3 regions of the Roseateles albus genome follow, and region 2 is predicted to be linked to each of the others. Evidence: predicted binding sites of a transcription regulator. Region 2 holds the regulator's gene; each other region holds the start of a gene.
The links. Region 2 encodes sigma-54, which starts transcription at its own class of promoters, with help from an activator protein. Its sites were predicted from a motif close to TGGCANGNAANCTGCTTT; they were not measured.
Positions count from the first base shown of each region.

Region 1 (6,001 bases), 260 kb from region 2:
CGCCGACCAGCGCCGGGTGAATGCGGAATTCGAACTGTTCTTCACCGGTTTCCTTACCCGACTCATCCTTGCGCGGGCGTTTCAGCACCTCCAGCTCCGGCTGCGCCTCGACCAGCTCCACCCATTGGCCGGGTGCGTCGGCAAACATCAGCGCCGGGTGGCCGATCAGGGCCACCGCTGCTTGCGGGCCGTCGATCTGGTAGCTGTTGGCGCCACCGTAGACGCTGCGCTCGATATGGCGCAGCACCGCGTTGTCGCGTGCATCGGCGGCGCCGCTCTTCTTTAGCTTGGTCAAGGTGATGGGCTTGAGCTTGATCACGCCGCGCGCGCTAACGCTACGCTCCAGCGGCTCCACATCCTGCACCCGGCCCTGCGCATCCAGCGTCAGCTGCCAGGCCAGCTCGGTGGTGCTGCCGGCAGGCTTGGCGATGGCTTTTTCGTCGCCCAGCGAGGCGATGGCGGCGAGCGCGTCGCGCCAGGCCTCACGCGGCGCACTCAGAAAACTGACGGGCGCTTTTTGACCCTGCAAATTCAAGGTTATGGGGCCAATTTCAAGCCGCTCGGCGGCCGCCGCCAGCCAACTGGCCAACCACAGCTGGCCGCTGCTCTGCAGGCGCTGCACCAGAGCTTGCACGGCGGGCGCCTGCCAGCCCGGCGCCGCCTTGCCGGCCCAGGCGGCGAGCAGCAAGCGCTCGGCGGCAGGCCCCAAGCTGTGCTCGCGCGACTCCAGCGCCGGCACATAGGCCAGGCAGTTCTCGTCCAGGCTGTCTTCGCCCAGCCGGGTGCCGATCACATGGGCCCAGCGACCCCAGCCTTCATAGGGCGAGGGGCTGCGCGAACCTGATTCGCCGATGCAAAACTTGCGCGCGGCCGTCCAGGCCTTGGGCTCATCTTGCGCCAGCAAGCACATCACATAGATGCGCGCCATATCGGCGCTGAGTGCGTCGCGGCGGGCGCCGGTCGCCTTGCGGATCTCCTTGATGGCGGCCTCGAACGCGGCCACCGCAGGCACCCATTCGCCGCGCGCAGCCTGCTCGGCGCCATCAAAAGCGCTCATCATCGGCCCGCTGATGCCTTGCAGCAGCTCACCCATCGCCGCAAAGTCCAGCGCCTGCACGCGCGCCTCGGCCAGTTGCACGCGCAAAGGCGGTGCCACCGACATCGGCTCGGCCTTGAAGCGGCCCGCCAACCAGTGCGACATCAAACGCGCGCGCGGGTCGCTGGGGTGGAGCAAGGCCATGGCCTGGCTCATCAACGCACCGCGCAAGTCGGCGTCCATGGCGTCCAAGGCCATCGGCATCCAGGGCTGGGTCAGCGCGTCCAGCAAGAGCATGGGGTCGCCATGCAACTCCATCAGCGGGCCCTTGAGGCTTTTCTCAAAGTCGGCCCGGCTGACGCCGGAAAAAATATACAGGCGCAACATCGCCAGCATCTCGGCGCGCGAGCGAAAGCTGATCCAGCCGATTTCGCGCCGCACATCGCCATAGCCGCCGCCCAAGACCCAGGCCAGTCGGCGCCAGTAGCTCGGCAATTGAGGTGATTCCTCGCGCAGCAGCAGGAGCTGCATGCGGTCGCTGTGTTCACGCGGGTCCAGCACAAAGCCATGTCCCGGTACCTGCTCGACCAAGCCACGGCGCAGCAGAGACTGCAGGCATTGCGTCGCTTGGCTCAGTTCAAACGGCAGGCCCCGCGCTCTGTCTACGGCGCCGCTGGCCTGCAGCCATTGCTGCACACCCTGTGCACCGCGCGTGCCGCCGCTGAGCAGCAGCGCGTCAAACACCTGTTGCTCATCGTCGGCATGCAAGGGCGGTGACGCTGGCTTGTTGGCTTTGGCGCCGCCAGAGGGGGCAGACTTGCTGTTCATGATTTCGGCTTTGATATGACGCGCTTTGGCCAGCAACTCCTCCTTGTTTTGTGACACCAGTCCGGCGATGGAGGCCGGGCTTGCATCAAAACTCGGGGGAGGAATCTTCTTGGCCATATTGCATTGGAGAGCGAAGCGCGCAGTATGCCTACCCGCGCGGCCCCAAGCGCTTGTCGGGCAAGCGGGGTCTGCTCTGTGATGCAAGTCACGCGTCCCGCTACCCAGCCCGCTCGGGGCTCAAATGCGCACACAAAGCCGGTAATGCTCACTTGCTTTAGCCGCTGGGCACCGTACATTGCAGTCAAGCGCCGGATCTGTTCTCTCAAGGCTCCACCTGCAGCGGCGCAAAAATCTAATTTCGATCCACCCCATGAAAATACGCGTCCTTGGTTGCTCCGGTGCAATTGCGTCCGGTTACAAGACCACCGCCTTTTTGCTGGACGACTGCATCTTGATCGACGCCGGTACCGGTGTCGGTGATTTGCCGCTTGAAGCAATGGCGCGAATTGACCATATCTTGGTCAGTCACTCGCACTTGGACCATGTGTTGGCGATCCCGCTGATGGCCGATGCGGTGCTGCGCATGCGCGAGGTCGCCGGGCGGCCACCGATCCAGATCCACGCGCTGCCAGAGACCTTGGACGCCTTGCGCCGGCATATCTTCAATGGCGTCATCTGGCCCGACTTCACCCGCCTGCCCAGCGCGGCGCATCCGGTGCTGAGCCTGCACCCCTTCGAGCTGGGCCAGCGCTTGATGCTGCGGGGGGCTGATGAGAAAACACGCGAGATTGAGGTCATCACCGCCGCGCACACGGTGCCTGCGGTTGGCTTTGCGGTCAGTGGCGCCCAGGGTAACTGGGTTTTCACAGGGGATACCGGCCCCAACCCGCTGCTTTGGCAGCGTTTGGCCGATATGCCGCTGGCGCATCTGGTGATAGAAACCGCGTTTGGCGATGACGAGCAGCGCCTCGCCCAGGTCAGCCGCCATTTATGCCCTTCGGCGCTGAGTTTGGAGCTGGCCCAATTGGGCGGCAGCGTCGAGGTGCATATCACCCATATCAAGCCGGGCGAAGACGAAGCCGTGATGGGGGCCGTCTCCGCACTGGCCACGCCGCACCGTATCAGCGCGCTGAAGGCGGGGGATGAGATGGTGTTTTAGGGCCTCCAGTGGCCAGCCCTGTGTTGGCTTGTGCGGCAGTTGAGCTAAAAGCGCCTACTCGGGCGCTTTTTGTTTTTTCCAAGGCGACTGGCTGACAGCTTCTGGCTGAGCAAGTTGGGCTGACAAAAAACGTCACATTGGCATCCCGCCGACAGAATTGCGCCCACTGAAGTGACCATTTTTGTCAGTTCCCGGGCGCGCCCACCGGGTCAAGCGTGAGAAAGCACACGGAAACTCCGGTAAAAATACCTGGCATGACCCCTGCATTCAGGGGGGTAGCCTCTACCCCTTTTCAACACCCCCTCTGCAGGAGTCCCATCATGAACATGAAGCGCGTACAACAAGGTTTCACCCTGATCGAACTGATGATCGTCGTGGCGATTATTGGTATTTTGGCTGCGGTGGCGATTCCGCAATATCGCGATTACACGTCGAAGTCCAAAGCTGCGTCCGGTTTGTCTAGCCTGAATGCATACAAGCAAGCGGTGTCCATCTGTGCTCAAGAGACAAGTACGCTCACCGGATGCAATTTGGGCACGAATGGCATCCCTGCCACGATGGCAACCCCATTGATCAGCTCGGTCGCGATCACCGACGGAGTGATTACCGCAGCCGTGCCAGCCAATGCGATGGGCAATACTGCAGCGGGTTCAATCATCCTGACACCAACGTCTGGCGCCGCATCGATTACTTGGGCCATCACATCATCAGGCATGCCATCAGCTGTTTCCACTGCTTTAGCTAAGAACAACTGATACATCTTTTTATGCAGGTATTCGCCCGGTAACCTGAAGCGAGGCAAGGAACTCCAACACCTCCACCGAGCCAAACCAAGCCCCAAAAAGCGCCCTCACCGGCGCTTTTTTTATGTGCGCCCAGCTTGGGCGCACTCTTGGAGGTGCAAGTCCTCCCATCAGTTGTCCACGACGAACGAAGTGCAAGCGCAACTGCATGAGGGCGACCGAGTGCGGGGAGTAATCGTGGAGCGATAAGCCAGCAGAGGTCGTAGTAGCTGGTGCATGCCGATTCCAAGGCGAATGCCTGCCAGTTTCTGGCTGAGTAAGCTGGAGCTGACAGAAAACGTCACATTGGCACCCCCTCCGACCGAATTGCGCCCATTGAAGTGCCCATTTTTGTCAGTTGCCGGGCGCGCCCACCGGGTCAAGCGTGAGAAAGCACACGGAAACTCGGGTAAAAATACCTGGCATGACCCCTGCGTTCAGGGGGGTGCCTCTACCCCTTTTAACACCGCATCTCCAGGAGTCTCATCATGAACATGAAGCGCGTACAACAAGGTTTCACCCTGATCGAACTGATGATCGTCGTGGCGATTATTGGTATTTTGGCTGCGGTGGCGATTCCGCAATATCGCGATTACACGTCGAAGTCCAAAGCTGCGTCCGGTTTGTCTAGCCTGAATGCATACAAGCAATCGGTGTCCATCTGTGCTCAAGAGACAGGTACGCTCACCGGATGCAATTTGGGTACGAATGGTATCCCTGCCACGATGGCAACCCCATTGATCAGTTCGGTCGCGATCACCGACGGAGTGATTACCGCAGCCGTGCCAGCCAATGCGATGGGCAATACTGCAGCGGGTTCAATCATCCTGACACCAACGTCTGGCGCCGCATCGATTACTTGGGCCATTACCTCAACAGGCATGCCATCAGCTGTTTCCACCGCGTTAGCTAAGAACAACTGATACGTCTATTCATGCAGGTATTCGCCCGGTAACTTGAAACGAGGCAAGGAACTCCAACACCTCCACCGGGCCAAACCGAGCCCCAAAAAGCGCCCTTACCGGCGCTTTTTTATTGGGCAAGGCAAAACTAAAGCGATGGTCTAAGCATCACTTAAGCCGCCCGACTCCGCCACGCTCCTGATCCCCGCCACAAACCTCGGCCACAGCTGCTCCGGCAAGTCATGGCCCATGCCTTCGATGATGTCCAGCCGGGCGCCAGCAATCCGCCGCACCAGATCATGCGCGGCGGCAACCGGTATTAGCGGGTCTTTGTTACCGTGTTGAACCAGGGTCGGCGTCTTGATGCGGCCGAGTTGGCCGGCGCGGTGGGTGTCGGCGGCGATGGCCGCGAGTTGGCGCAAGACGCCGCGTGGGCGGTTGCTGCGCCGCAGCGAGGCCGAGATGCGCTGGCGCAGTTCGGCCTCGGGTGCCGGGTAGGCGGGGCTGCCGATCAGACGGAACAGCCTGTAAGTGCGCTCGGCCACGGCCGCAAAGTCATGCGGGTCGCTGGGCCGGCTGAGCAAGGCGCCACGCACGCGCATCGATGGGCCGGGTAGCCTGTGGCTGCCGCTGCTGGTCATCATCAAAGTCAGGCTCTTGACCCGTTCGGGGGCGAGTAGCGCCAACTGCTGGGCGATCATGCCGCCCATCGAAGCGCCGCAAACATGGGCTCGGCGCAGACCCAAAGCATCCAGCACCCCCAAGGCGTCGCGCGCCATATCGGCCAGGCTGTAGGGGCTGCGCACCGGCAGACGCAAGAGATGCTGAACCGAGGCGATGGCGATATTGGGCACGCCCAGCTGATCGAGGTGCTGGCTCAGGCCGGCGTCACGGTTGTCAAAACGGATGACCCGGAAGCCGGCCGCCAGCAGTTGCTGCACCAGGCCTTGCGGCCAAGCCACCAACTGCATCCCCAAGCCCATGATCATCAACAAGGGTTCGGCGTCGGCCGGCCCCTGATCGTCGACTTCAAACCTCAAGCCATTGGCGGAAATTTGCATATTGAATGAAGAAATCGGCTCAGATTGGCATGCGGTAAAACCAGCGCTTGGCGCCCTGTGGCTCAAACGCCGCCCAATGTTGTGGGTCTTGCGTGAGCCGGTCCGCCAGCGCAAACAGCGCCAAGGGGTTCAGCCCCAGGCCCAGATGGCTGGCATGCACCTCGATGTTCTCGCTGTGGCCCACCGACGGGTCGGGCTCGATGACGCTGCAGCGCCAGGAAACGATGCCGTCG
Region 1 is NZ_JAQQXT010000001.1:130,356-136,356, forward strand. It holds gene PRZ03_RS00590 (DEAD/DEAH box helicase) at 1-1,981, opposite strand, end outside; gene PRZ03_RS00595 (MBL fold metallo-hydrolase) at 2,235-3,023, shown strand; gene PRZ03_RS00600 (pilin) at 3,344-3,778, shown strand; gene PRZ03_RS00605 (pilin) at 4,294-4,728, shown strand; gene PRZ03_RS00610 (alpha/beta hydrolase) at 4,869-5,768, opposite strand; gene PRZ03_RS00615 (esterase/lipase family protein) at 5,788-6,001, opposite strand, start outside.
Region 1: PRZ03_RS00605 (pilin) is a predicted target of sigma-54. The motif match lies at 4,226-4,243, and genes of this name have one in related genera.

Region 2 (6,001 bases):
GCAGTTTCAGCGCTTGTCCCAGCCGCTGCCGGTGGCGCCGGGCAAGATTGAGGTGGTCGAGTTCTTCTGGTACGGCTGCCCGCATTGCTACGCCTTCGAACCAGTTGTCCAGGCTTGGTCCAAGCAGCTGCCGGCCGACGTCAGTTTCCGCCGGGTGCATGTGGGCTTTCGGGCCAATATCAAACTGCACCAGCGCCTGTTCTTTGCGCTGGAAGCAATGGGCAAGGAAGAAGAGCTCTTGCCGCGCGTATTCAGCGCCTTCCATGTTGAACGCCTGAGCCTGGACGACGAGAAATCCATCCTCGACCTGGCAGCCCGCATGGGCCTGGACATGGCCAAGTTCACCGCCGCCTTCAACTCCTTTGGAGTACAAACCAAGAGCGCGCAGGCCAGCAAGCTGTCGGAGGCTTACCGCATCGACGGCGTGCCCGCTTTAGGCATTGGCGGCAAGTTCCTGACCTCGCCTGCCATGGCAGGCATCCAGGGGCAGACCGAGGCCCAGCATGGTCAGCAGGCCGTGGCGGTGGCCGATTACCTGATCAAGCTGCTGCGCAGCAACAAGGGTTGAAGCGATGACTATTCAGCGCCGCTTCTTCAATGCTGGCCTGGCAGGCCTAGCAGGTATCGCCGCAGTCGGCGCCCCCGGCCTCAGCCAGGCGCAAAGCGACAAGCCCGTCGAGGGCAAACAGTTCTTGCGCCTCGCACAGCCGCTGGCCAGCGCCGGCGCGGAGGGCAAGATCGAGGTGTTCGAGTTCTTTCTCTACACCTGCCCGCATTGTTTTGCCTTTGACCCCGCGCTGACGACCTGGAGCAAGACCTTGGCGCCGGACGTGTCGCTGCGCCGCATCCATGTAGGGGTGGGCGCCATGCACAAGCTGCACCAGCGCTTGTTCTATGCGCTCGAAAGCCTTGGCCGTTTGGGCGACTTGCATGAGCAGGTCTTCAAAGCGCTACAGATCGAGAAACTCGATCTGAGCAGCGAAAAAGCCATCACGGCCTGGGCCGTTGGCAAGGGCTTGGACGGAGCCAAATTTGGTGCCGCCTTCAACTCTTTCGGCGCGCAGACAAGGTTGGGCCAGTCGACCAAATTGGCCGAGGCCTACCGCGCCGATGGCGTCCCGGCCCTAGGTGTCGCCGGACGCTTCCTGACCTCGCCCAGCATGGCCGGCGGCATCCCGCAAGCCCTGGTCGTGGCCGATCATTTGATCAAGCTGGCACGCAGCAAGAGCTGAGCGGGAGGGCATAGCCACCCCCGGGCTAGAATGGTCTGCAAGAATTGTGCCGCCACTCAGATGATGCCTACCCAAACGCCCACTCAACGCCGCTGTGCCCCTGTTTTGCCCTCAAAGCTGCTGGGCCTGGCGGGGGTGGGCCTGAGCGCCTTGCTGACGCTGGCCGCAGGGCCGGCGTGGGCCGAGAAGGCCGACCACCTGATGCCCTTGAACATCGCTTCCGAGAAAGGTGGCAGTGTCGACGTGGCCAACCAGAGAACCGAGTTTCTCGGCGATGTGGTGCTGAGCCGGGGCAGCCTGGTGCTGCGGGCCGAGCGCATCGACCTGCGCGAAACCGGCGACGGCTATTACCAAGCGAACGCCAGCGGCAAAACCGGCAAGCAAGTCAGCTTCCGCCAGGCGCGCGATGTGCCCGGCGAGGCCATCGAAGGTTTTGCCGATGCACTTGAATACGATACCCGCAGCGATTCGGTGCGTTTTCTTGGCAATGCGGTGGTGCGCCGCACCCAGGGCAGCAAGGTGGCCGATGAGGTCACCGGCGCCTTGATCGTCTACAACAACCGCAGCGAAGTTTTCACGGCCGAAGGCGGCGCCACCTCGCCACACCCGAGCGGCCGGGTACGGGTGGTGTTGATGCCTCGTGGCGCTGCTGCGGCCGAGGCCAATGCAGCGCCGGCCTCAGCGGTGCCGCTGCAGCCCAGCGTGACCTTGCCGAAACGCCAACCTTGATGAGCAGCGCAGCTCACATCCCGGCGCTGGAGTCTGGCCCGCGCAGCCGCTTGGAGGCCGAGGGCCTGGCCAAGACATATGGGGTACGCCGGGTCGTCACCAATGTCCATGTCGGCGTCAACAGCGGCGAGGTGGTTGGCCTTTTGGGCCCCAATGGTGCAGGCAAAACGACCAGCTTTTACATGATCGTCGGCTTGGTGCGCGCCGATGCCGGCGAGATCCGCATCGACGGCCGCGCCGTGCAGCATTTACCTATCCATCAGCGTGCGCGCCTGGGCCTGAGCTATCTGCCGCAAGAGGCTTCGATCTTTCGCAAGCTGACGACCGAACAGAACATCCGCGCGGTGCTGGAGTTGCAAGTCGGGCCGGATGGCCGCGCCCTCTCGCCTGACCGCATCAACGAATTGCTAGAGAGCCTGCTGCACGACCTCAGCATCGAAAAGCTGCGCGACAGCCCGGCGCCGGCCTTGTCGGGCGGTGAGCGGCGGCGCGTCGAGATTGCGCGCGCACTGGCCACCCAGCCGCGCTTCATCCTGCTGGACGAGCCCTTTGCCGGCGTCGACCCGATCGCGGTGCTGGAGATCCAGCGCATCATCGGCTTCCTGAAGGCGCGCGGCATTGGTGTCTTGATCACCGACCACAATGTGCGCGAGACGCTGGGCATCTGTGACCGCGCCTACATCATCAGCGAAGGTTCGGTGCTGGCCGAAGGCACACCGGCCGAAATCATCGAGAACGCCGACGTGCGCAAGGTCTATCTCGGCGAAAACTTCCGCATGTGATCTGGTTAGCGGCGAATGAAACCCTCTTTGCAGCTACGGCTGAGCCAGCACCTATCGTTAACGCCGCAGTTGCAGCAGTCAATCCGGCTGCTGCAACTCTCGACCCTGGAGTTGAACCAAGAAGTCGAGCAGATGCTGGCGCAGAACCCGCTGCTGGAAACCGAGGAGGATTTCAGCGTCGCGGCGCCCGAGTTGGCCGAGATGCGCGCCAGCATCAGCGAAGCGACCGCCGCTGAGGACAGCGGCGCCGATATGGAGCTGGGCGGCGGTGGCGAGGCCGCGGCCGAGTTGCAGGCCGAGGACTTCGGCGCAGTCGAGCGCGAAGACTGGGAGAACGGCACCGAGCGCGATGACTTTGACGGCATCCGCGAGTTGCCGGCCAACAGCCCCGGCAGCAACTCAGGCAGCGGCGATGACGACGGCGAACATGCCGATCAATCCACGGGCGAAATCAGCCTGCAAGAGCACCTAACTCAGCAAATGGCTGGCATGGGCTTGTCGGAGTCCGACCGCATGGCCTTGCATGTGCTGATCGAATCATTGAATGAAGACGGCTATCTGGAAGACAGCCTTGAAGAAATCTCAGAGGCGCTGTCCGAGGACATCGAAGAGCGCGAAGACCTGCTGGACCATCTTCGTATCGCGCTGAAATGGCTGAAGAACATGACGCCCACCGGCGTCGGTGCGAAAGATTTGGCCGAATGCCTGGAGTTGCAATTGCGCGCCCTGCCGCGCAGCGCGGCGCAGATGATCGCCATCATGATCTGCCAAAAACACCTGGAGCTGCTGGCCCGGCGTGACTACAAGAGGCTGTCGGCCCTGACCGGTGCCGACGATGAGCTCTTGCGTGAGGCGCAGGCCTTAATTGTTTCACTGGAGCCCAAGCCGGGGCGCGCTTTTGCACGCGGCATGGCCGCAGCGGTAATCCCGGACGTGATCGTGCGCAAGGTCGGGCGCGAGTTGCGCGTCATCATCAACCCCGAGGTGGCACCGAAGCTGCGCATCAACGAGCTGTATGCGAACGCGCTGCGCCAAACGCGCGGCGGCATCACCAACAGCCCGCTCGGCGGTCAGCTGCAGGAAGCGCGCTGGTTCATCAAGAATATCCAGCAGCGCTTTGATACGATTTTGCGCGTCTCGCAGGCCATCGTGGAGCGCCAAAAAGCCTTCTTCACGCATGGCGCTTTGGCGATGAAACCGCTGGTGCTGCGCGAGATTGCTGATGAGTTGGGTCTGCATGAGTCGACCATCTCGCGCGTCACCACGGCCAAATACATGGCCACCGTGTTCGGCACTTTTGAGTTGAAATACTTCTTCGGCTCGGGGCTCAGCACCGAGGCCGGCGGCAATGCTTCGAGCACCGCTGTGCGCGCCTTGATCAAGCAATTCATCGACGCCGAGAACCCAGCCAAGCCACTGTCCGACAGCGCGCTGGCCGAAATGCTGGACGAGCAAGGCATACAGGTCGCGCGCCGCACCGTGGCCAAGTACCGCGAAGGCATGAAAATCGGCACGACCACGATGCGGCGGGTCAACTAAGGAGCAAAGACCTCATGTCTGTTTTCAAAACGATCGCCATTGCGAGCCTCATGTGCCTGAGCCTCGCCGCTTGTGTCAGCGTACCCAGCCCACGCAGCGTCAGCCCCGGCATGAGTGCGGCCGCCGTGCTGGCCCAATATGGTCAGCCGACGCAGATCTGGCCCGACCTTGACGGCAAAGGCGGCAAGACCTTGGAGTATTCGCAGCAACCGATGGGCAAGAGCGCGCTGATGATCCGCGTCGACGCCGATGGCAAGGTCATCAGCATCGAGGACACCTTGCAGCCCGCCGTGCGGGCCCGCGTGCAACCGGGCTGGACGCCCGATCAGGTCAGCCGCCTGCTGGGCAAGGAACGCACGCGCGTGACATTCAGATTCAGCGGCGAAGAGGTCTGGGACTGGACCGTGCCCGATGAAATGATGGGTCAGCGCCAGCGTTTCAATGTGCACTTCAAGGACGGCGTCGTGCTGCGCACCACCCACAGCATGATCTTCGACGATGAGCGCATGTTCCCGGGACGTTAAGCCCTATTTGGGGTAAAGCAGCATCTGCGTACAGCGGAACAGCGCCAGCGTCTTGCCCGTCTCGCGATGCGTCACCACCGCGTCCCACACTTGAGTCGTGCGGCCCAGATGCACCGGCTTGGCCCTGCACTCGATCACGCCGTCACGGGCGGTGCCCAAGTGATTGGACTTCAACTCAATCGTCGTGAAGCCGCTCGCACCGGCCGGCAAATTGGCGATGCAACCGTAACCCGCGCAGGTGTCGGCCAAGCTGACGATGCTGCCGGCATGCAAATAGCCGTTCGGCGCCATCACGACGGGACGCACCGGCAACTCGGCATGCACCTCGTCCAGGCCGGCCTGCAGAATCACGATGCCCAGCAAGCCGGGCAGGCTGGCCGCGCCGAATTGGGTCAGTTGGTCGGAAGTAAGCATCGGGTCCAGGATGTAAAAGTAAATGGGTGCAGTTTAGGTCGCGGCGCTGTTGCTGGGACAATAGCGTCATGGCCGCCAAAGAATCCCCAAAAACCGTACACCAGCTTTTTCTCTCTTGTGCCTCCGGCGTGGAGCGCTTGCTGGACGAAGAAGTTCGCCTGATCCTGCCCAAGACGCATATCGAGGTCTTGCGCGGTGGCATCGCGCTCAAAAGCGATCTCGAAGGCGTGATGAAGCTCAACCTCGAATGCCGCTTGGCGCAGCGCGTGATGATTGAGCTGACCTCGGGCGGCTACCGCCATGAGGACGATATCTATGCCTTGGCTCGCACGATTGACTGGACCGAGTGGATCACGCCGGCCGAGACCATCCGTGTGGACACCGTCGCGCGCCACTCGCCGCTGCGCAGCCTCAACTTCGCCACGCTGCGCGTGAAGGATGCCATCTGCGACGTACTGCGCGACGCCACCGGCGAGCGCCCCAGCGTCGACACCCGCTTCCCAGATTTGCCCATCATCTTGCACCTGAGCGAGTTCGACGCCACCCTCTATGTGGACACTTCCGGCGAGCCGCTGTTCAAGCGCGGCTGGCGCGAAGACAAGGGCGACGCGCCGCTGAAAGAAACGCTGGCCGCCGCGATGCTGGCCGCTGCCGGCTGGAAGGGCACGCCCGAGACCGGCGGCGCGCTGCACGACCCCTGCTGCGGATCGGGCACCATCGCGGTCGAAGCGGCGCAAATCGCCTGCGGCATGGCCGCCGGCATGCAGCGCCGCTTTGCTTT
Region 2 is NZ_JAQQXT010000001.1:395,136-401,136, reverse strand. It holds gene PRZ03_RS01660 (thiol:disulfide interchange protein DsbA/DsbL) at 1-568, shown strand, start outside; gene PRZ03_RS01655 (thiol:disulfide interchange protein DsbA/DsbL) at 573-1,232, shown strand; gene lptA (lipopolysaccharide transport periplasmic protein LptA) at 1,338-1,961, shown strand; gene lptB (LPS export ABC transporter ATP-binding protein) at 1,961-2,743, shown strand; gene PRZ03_RS01640 (RNA polymerase factor sigma-54) at 2,759-4,282, shown strand; gene PRZ03_RS01635 (outer membrane protein assembly factor BamE) at 4,297-4,806, shown strand; gene PRZ03_RS01630 (PaaI family thioesterase) at 4,810-5,229, opposite strand; gene PRZ03_RS01625 (THUMP domain-containing class I SAM-dependent RNA methyltransferase) at 5,289-6,001, shown strand, end outside.

Region 3 (6,001 bases), on a different contig from region 2:
TTCGCGGCCACCCTTATCTTGATCGTGCTGGTGCCCGGGCTGGTGGCTTTTGTGTTCGGCTTCTTTGCTTTTCGCTCGCGCATCAAGGGCGTCTACTTCTCCATCATCACGCAAGCGCTGACCTATGCGGCGATGCTGCTGTTCTTCCGCAACGAGACCGGCTTCGGCGGCAACAACGGTTTCACCGATTTCAAACGCATTGCCGGCCTGACGATTGCGACACCGCAGATGCGCATGGTCTTGTTCGTCATGAGCGGCCTGGCCCTGCTGGGCTGCTATTTGCTGGCGCGCTGGCTGACGCGCAGCAAGTTCGGCCGCGTGCTGCAAGCGGTGCGTGACGCCGAATCCCGGCTGATGTTCTGCGGCTACTCGCCGTTCGCCTACAAGCTCGCCATCTGGACGCTGTCTGCCGTGATGTGCGGCGTGGCCGGTGCGCTCTATGTGCCGCAGGTCGGCATCATCAACCCGAGCGAGATGAGCGTGGCCAATTCGATCGAGATCGCGGTGTGGGCGGCGGTCGGCGGGCGCGGCACGCTACTGGGCCCTATCGTCGGCGCCTTCCTGGTCAACGGCGCCAAGAGCTGGTTGACGGTCAGCGCGCCGGAGATCTGGCTCTATTTTCTGGGCGCGCTGTTCATTGCGGTCACGCTGTTCCTGCCGCATGGCTTGGCGGGCCTGGTCGGGCAAATCAAATCCAAAGGCAAGACATCATGACCCCCGACCTGATGGAGCAAGGCAGCGAGCGGCTGCAGCGCAAAAAGGAAGTGCAAGAACAGGGCAGCTCGGGCGGCCGCAACGCTGGCTATTCGCGTGTGCATGAGCCCGGCGCCTTGGATCTGGCGCATGGCCGCATCCTCTACCTGGAAGACGTCAGTGTGTCCTTCGATGGCTTTCGCGCCATCAACAAGCTGTCGCTGGACATTGCCCCCGGCGAGCTGCGCTGCATCATCGGTCCCAACGGCGCCGGCAAGACCACGATGATGGACATCATCACCGGCAAGACCCGCCCTGACGCCGGCCAAGTTTTCTTCGGCAGCACCATAGACCTCTTGCGCCACAGCGAGGCCGAGATCGCCGGCCTGGGCATAGGCCGCAAGTTCCAAAAGCCGACCGTGTTCGAGGCGTTGACCGTGTTCGAGAACCTGGAGCTGGCGCTCAAGTCGCCACGCGGTGTGGCCTCCGCCCTATGGCACCGGCTCAGCGGCGTGCAGCGCGACCGGCTCGGCGAGGTGCTGACCCTGATCCAACTGACCGATCAATGGCAGCGCCCGGCCGGCCTGCTCAGCCATGGCCAGAAGCAATGGCTGGAGATCGGCATGCTCTTGATGCAAGAGCCCAAGCTGCTGCTGCTGGACGAGCCGGTGGCAGGGATGACGGACCAGGAAACCGAACGCACGGCGGAGCTGTTCTTGTCGCTCAAAGGCAAACACTCCTTGATCGTGGTCGAGCATGACATGAGCTTCATCGCGCGCATCTCGGAGATCGTCACGGTGCTGTGTGAGGGCGCGGTGCTGGCCCAGGGCACGCTGGCCCAAGTGCAGGCGGACGAGCGGGTGATCGAGGTCTACCTCGGGAGATAAGTGAGAAGCATCATGCTGCAAGCCAAAAACATTCATCAGTATTACAGCGGCTCGCACATCTTGCGCGATGTCAGCGTCAGCGCCAGCGCTGGCCGCATCACCGTGCTCTTGGGCCGCAACGGCGTGGGCAAGACTTCGCTGCTGAAGTCCTTGATGGGCTTGGTGCCGATCAAGAGCGGCGAAGTGCTGTTCGACGGGCGCAACATCACCAAGCTGGCACCCTACGAGCGTGCTCGCGCCGGCATCGGCTATGTGCCGCAGGGCCGCGAGATTTTTGCCCGCCTGACGGTGGAAGAGAACCTGCGCATGGGCCTGGCCACCCTGCCCGGTGGCACGCCGATTCCGCCGCATTTGTTCGAGCTGTTCCCGGTACTCAAGCAAATGCTGCAACGGCGCGGCGGCGATCTGTCGGGCGGCCAGCAGCAGCAGCTCGCGATTGCGCGCGCGCTGGCGGCCGGGCCGAAGTTGCTGATCCTGGATGAGCCGACCGAAGGCATACAGCCCAATATCATCAAAGACATCGGCCGCATCATTCGCCAGCTGGCCGACCATGGCTTGAACGGTCAGCGCATGGCGGTGTTGCTGTGCGAGCAGTATTACGACTTTGCCGAAGAGCTCGCCGATGACTACCTGGTGCTGGAGCGCGGCGCGGTGATCTCACAGGGCACGCGCAGCGAAATGGTCAGCAAAGGCGTGCGGCAGATCGTGTCGATTTAGTTTCTTGTCTACATCGCCATTCACATGGACCACAGGCGCGGCGGCGCGGACGGCATGCCCCAGAGCTCGTGCCGCCACAGGGCCCATGCCTGGCGCAGCAGATCCAGGCTCGGTTCCGTCAGCTCGCTCAAGGCACGCAAGACCAGCACCTGCCCATGTGGCGCGGTGACGCCGGCAAACTCACGCAAAGAATGGGTCTCGATCAGCGCACGCACGGCATCAAGCGCCCGCTCCTGACGAGTACGGCTGATGCCTGAGCCGGCCGCGAACACCAAGGTGGCCAGGCAACGCCGCCCCGCCAGACCGAGCAGGCCATTCATCAGCAAAGCGTCATCGGCCGCGATCACCCCTTGCTCCAGCCAAACGCCTTCGACCTCCAGATGTTGAGCGAAGCGCCCGCGATCGAAAGGCTGGCCGGCTGCGGGCAGGCCTAAAGCGGTGATGTCCCAACACATCATCTCGGCCCCCGGCGCCAGCGCAAAACGCGCTTCGTTGCGCGCCTCGCAGCCGGGATAGGCCAAGGCCTCCAGCGGCAGCCACTCGAGCCGCGCGCCCGCAGCCAGCGTGGCGCGCACCGCCTGAGTGGCGACGGCACCCGCTTCGCTGCGATAAAAGCGCGTGGCGCCTGGCGTGGTGACGAGGCCATGCGCGCCCTCGCCCACTTGCAAAGAAACCGCCAGGGTGTCGCCGCCGACCAAACCACCAGGCGGATGAACCAAGACGTTATGGCAGACCGCATCGCCTTCGGGGTAGAGGCTTTTGAGAATGCGCAGCGGCCCGCTGTGCTCATAGCGCGCCACGCTGCGGCCATGCTCGCAGGCATAAGCAATCGACAAGTCGGCGCGCCAGTTAGAGCCGGCGGGCGAACTTGTCGGGGGGCAAGGGGTCAAACTATTCATGGAATGCTTATATGCAAGATCCGCGCCCGGCCACCGGCAGAAAAATCAAGGGCCAGCGCGGCCTTGCGCCATTGTCGCTGGCGCTGCTCTACCGACGATCCCAGGCAATATGCAGCGTGTCGCATGTGGCTGGTGTCGATCGAGCCAGGCGCTCAGCATGGGGGCTTTCACGAGAACGAGGTTTTCGCCATCTGGCCTTAAGCCGCTCGTTCGCCAGATCAAAACCCAGGAGTTGGACATGCTGAGCTTTCTTGCTGCGGCGCTCGTCGTTGCTGCCACCGCAGCCCTTGCACCGCTGGACGCCATGCCGCAAACCCGGCTCGATGCCGAACTGCGCTGCCTCTTGGGTGTCTACACCCTGCCGGCGGGCAGGTCGGTGACGATCACCGGCTTCGGGGGCCAGCCTCGCGGCCTGCAATACACCCTCTCGAACGGCCAATTCGGGAACCTGCAGGAGGCAGAGGACGGCACGTTCGGCACTGCAAGTTTGCAGATCAAGTTCGAGCCTTGCAGCGCCGGCAAGATGACCTTGGCGACGATGCAAGGCCAGCTTGCCGAGCAGGCACTTCGTTTGCCCCTGCTCGAGAAAGAAACGAGCTTCTACAGCGACGGCGTCAAGCTGCATGGCAAGCTGGTCCTGCCGCCGGGTGGCCGTGCTCAGTCGCTGGCCGTGTGGGTCGAGGGTTCCAACAACGACCCTTCCACCGATGACAGCGTCTGGCAGTACGAGCTCGCCCGCCGGGGTATTGCCGTCTTTGTGTATGACAAGCGAGGGACGGGTGCGTCCGCTGGCGCAGCGCTGTCCGACTTCCAGGCCCGCGCACGCGACACTGCTGCCGCAGTCCGGGCGGCCCGGCGCCTGGCGCCGGACATCCGCTCGGTCGGCGTGATTGGCGCGAGCCAAGGCGGCTGGGTGGCGCCACTGACCGCGACGCTGGTCAATCTGGATTTCATCATTGCTGCCTTCGCCATGGCCGAGGGCCCGATCGCCCAGGACCAGGCGCTGGTGGAGCAGCAAGTCCGGGAGGCGGGCTTCGATGCCGCCGTGCTGGCCGAGGCCAAGGCGCTGACAGCAATCACCGAAAACATCGTGCGCTCCAATATGCGCGAAGGCTTTGCGGAGCTGGACGCATTCAAAGCCAAACATGCCGGCGCGCCCTGGCTGGAGGCCATACAGCCACGCTCCTACACCGGCATCTTTTTGAAATTCAGCTCCGAGGACATCAAGACCAAGGGCCCCGCCATGGCGCAAGGCTTGAGCTTCGACTATGAGCCCCGCCCCGTGATCGAGGCGGTCAAATCGCGCCAGCTTTGGCTGCTGGGCGGCAGCGATCGCCAGGCGCCTAACGCCGGCACTCAAGCGATCCTGCGCCAGATTCAGCTGCAACGACCAAACATCGCCGTGGTGCTCTTCCCGCAAGCCGACCATGGTTTGATCGAGCCGATCCAAACCGCCGACGGTGTGGCAATGGCCTATTCCGCGAAGCTGTTCGACCTAGCTGCCGACTGGATCAAAGGGCAGAAGCTTCCGGCAGCAGGAATGTTTATCGAGATGCCGGCTGGGGGAAATCGAGGACCTTGAGGCGGGGGCTTCCCACCCGCTCACCTACTGGGCTCGGCGCGCTCGCAGCGGCTTTCAATGAGCAATAGCCGCTGCGCTGCAGGGCTTGAGGTCCGGGTGATGCCGTGAGGCAATCTGCGCCGCCAGAATATGCTGGCTCAAGCCCTCGGCCCAGAGCGCATAGCCGGCCGCGCTGGGGTGGAAACCATCGGCGGCCATGCCGGCCGTGGTCGTCGTGCTGGGATGCCAATGCATGCTGCGCCCCACTTTTTCGATCAGCAGCGCGGCCAAGCTGAGGTTCATCTGTTGCGCCCAGCGGCCCATGAACCAGCGCAGCGGCTGCGGCAGCGCCAAGCAGGCGTGCATGGGCGGCACGGCGCTGTGCATCAACAGCGCAGGCGCGAAGCGCAAGGCGATGAGATCGGCCAGCCGGCTCTGCCAGCACGCCCATTGCAAGGGCGCGCACAGGGCGGTCGCGTCATTGGCGCCCATGGACAGCACAACCACATCGAAGGCCGCCTCAGGCGTGTCCAGCAGCAGTTGGTGCAGGCCCGGCGAGTCCAGCCCATTGACCGCCAGCACGCACCACTCGACCCTGTGATGCCGGCTCAGGCGTCGCACCAGTTGGCCACACAGCGCCTGCTCCTGCGTCGGCGCGCCGACGCCCGCAGCGCCTGAGTCACCCGCCACCAAAAGCCGGATCAGTGACCCCTGGCCGGCGCTGCCGGCGCGCTGCCCCGGCGGCTCGGGCATGCGCGGCGTGATGCGACGCACATGCCGAGCCTGCAGCCACAGCAGCGGCCCCAGCAGCCAGAGCAACAGCAGGCGCTGCCAAGGGCCTAGATTTGCGGGCGGGCGGGTCTTGCGGTGTGCGTGCATGGATGCGCCTCGTGCGTGAAGCTCGCTGACAAGGTGGAAGCTGGAGCCTGAGCCCGCCGCGCGGCCGGGTCTGTGCGTTCTCGAACGGATGGCAGCGGCCGGGCGGGCCGAGCGGGCCGGGCTGCAAACAGGGGAGATGCGACACTGCGCGCTCTGGCGCATGCGCGTCAGCGCTCGGACCTCCCGAACCTCCCACTTACCCATGCCCCACGCCGTCTCACTTTTGCGCGCCGCTCGCTTGGCGCGCAGCAGCAAACCTTTTCTCGCCCGTGGTGGCTTCAAGCGCGATCGCTGCGCCGACTGCCGGCTGAGCGTCACGCATTGCATGTGCGCACTGCGCCCTTCGGTGCCGACGCGTGCCGGCA
Region 3 is NZ_JAQQXT010000007.1:40,753-46,753, forward strand. It holds gene urtC (urea ABC transporter permease subunit UrtC) at 1-714, shown strand, start outside; gene urtD (urea ABC transporter ATP-binding protein UrtD) at 711-1,580, shown strand; gene urtE (urea ABC transporter ATP-binding subunit UrtE) at 1,593-2,297, shown strand; gene PRZ03_RS12435 (urease accessory protein UreD) at 2,318-3,196, opposite strand; gene PRZ03_RS12440 (alpha/beta hydrolase family protein) at 3,435-4,778, shown strand; gene PRZ03_RS12445 (SGNH/GDSL hydrolase family protein) at 4,833-5,636, opposite strand; gene PRZ03_RS12450 (tRNA-uridine aminocarboxypropyltransferase) at 5,839-6,001, shown strand, end outside.
Region 3: PRZ03_RS12435 (urease accessory protein UreD) is a predicted target of sigma-54. The motif match lies at 3,207-3,224, and genes of this name have one in related genera.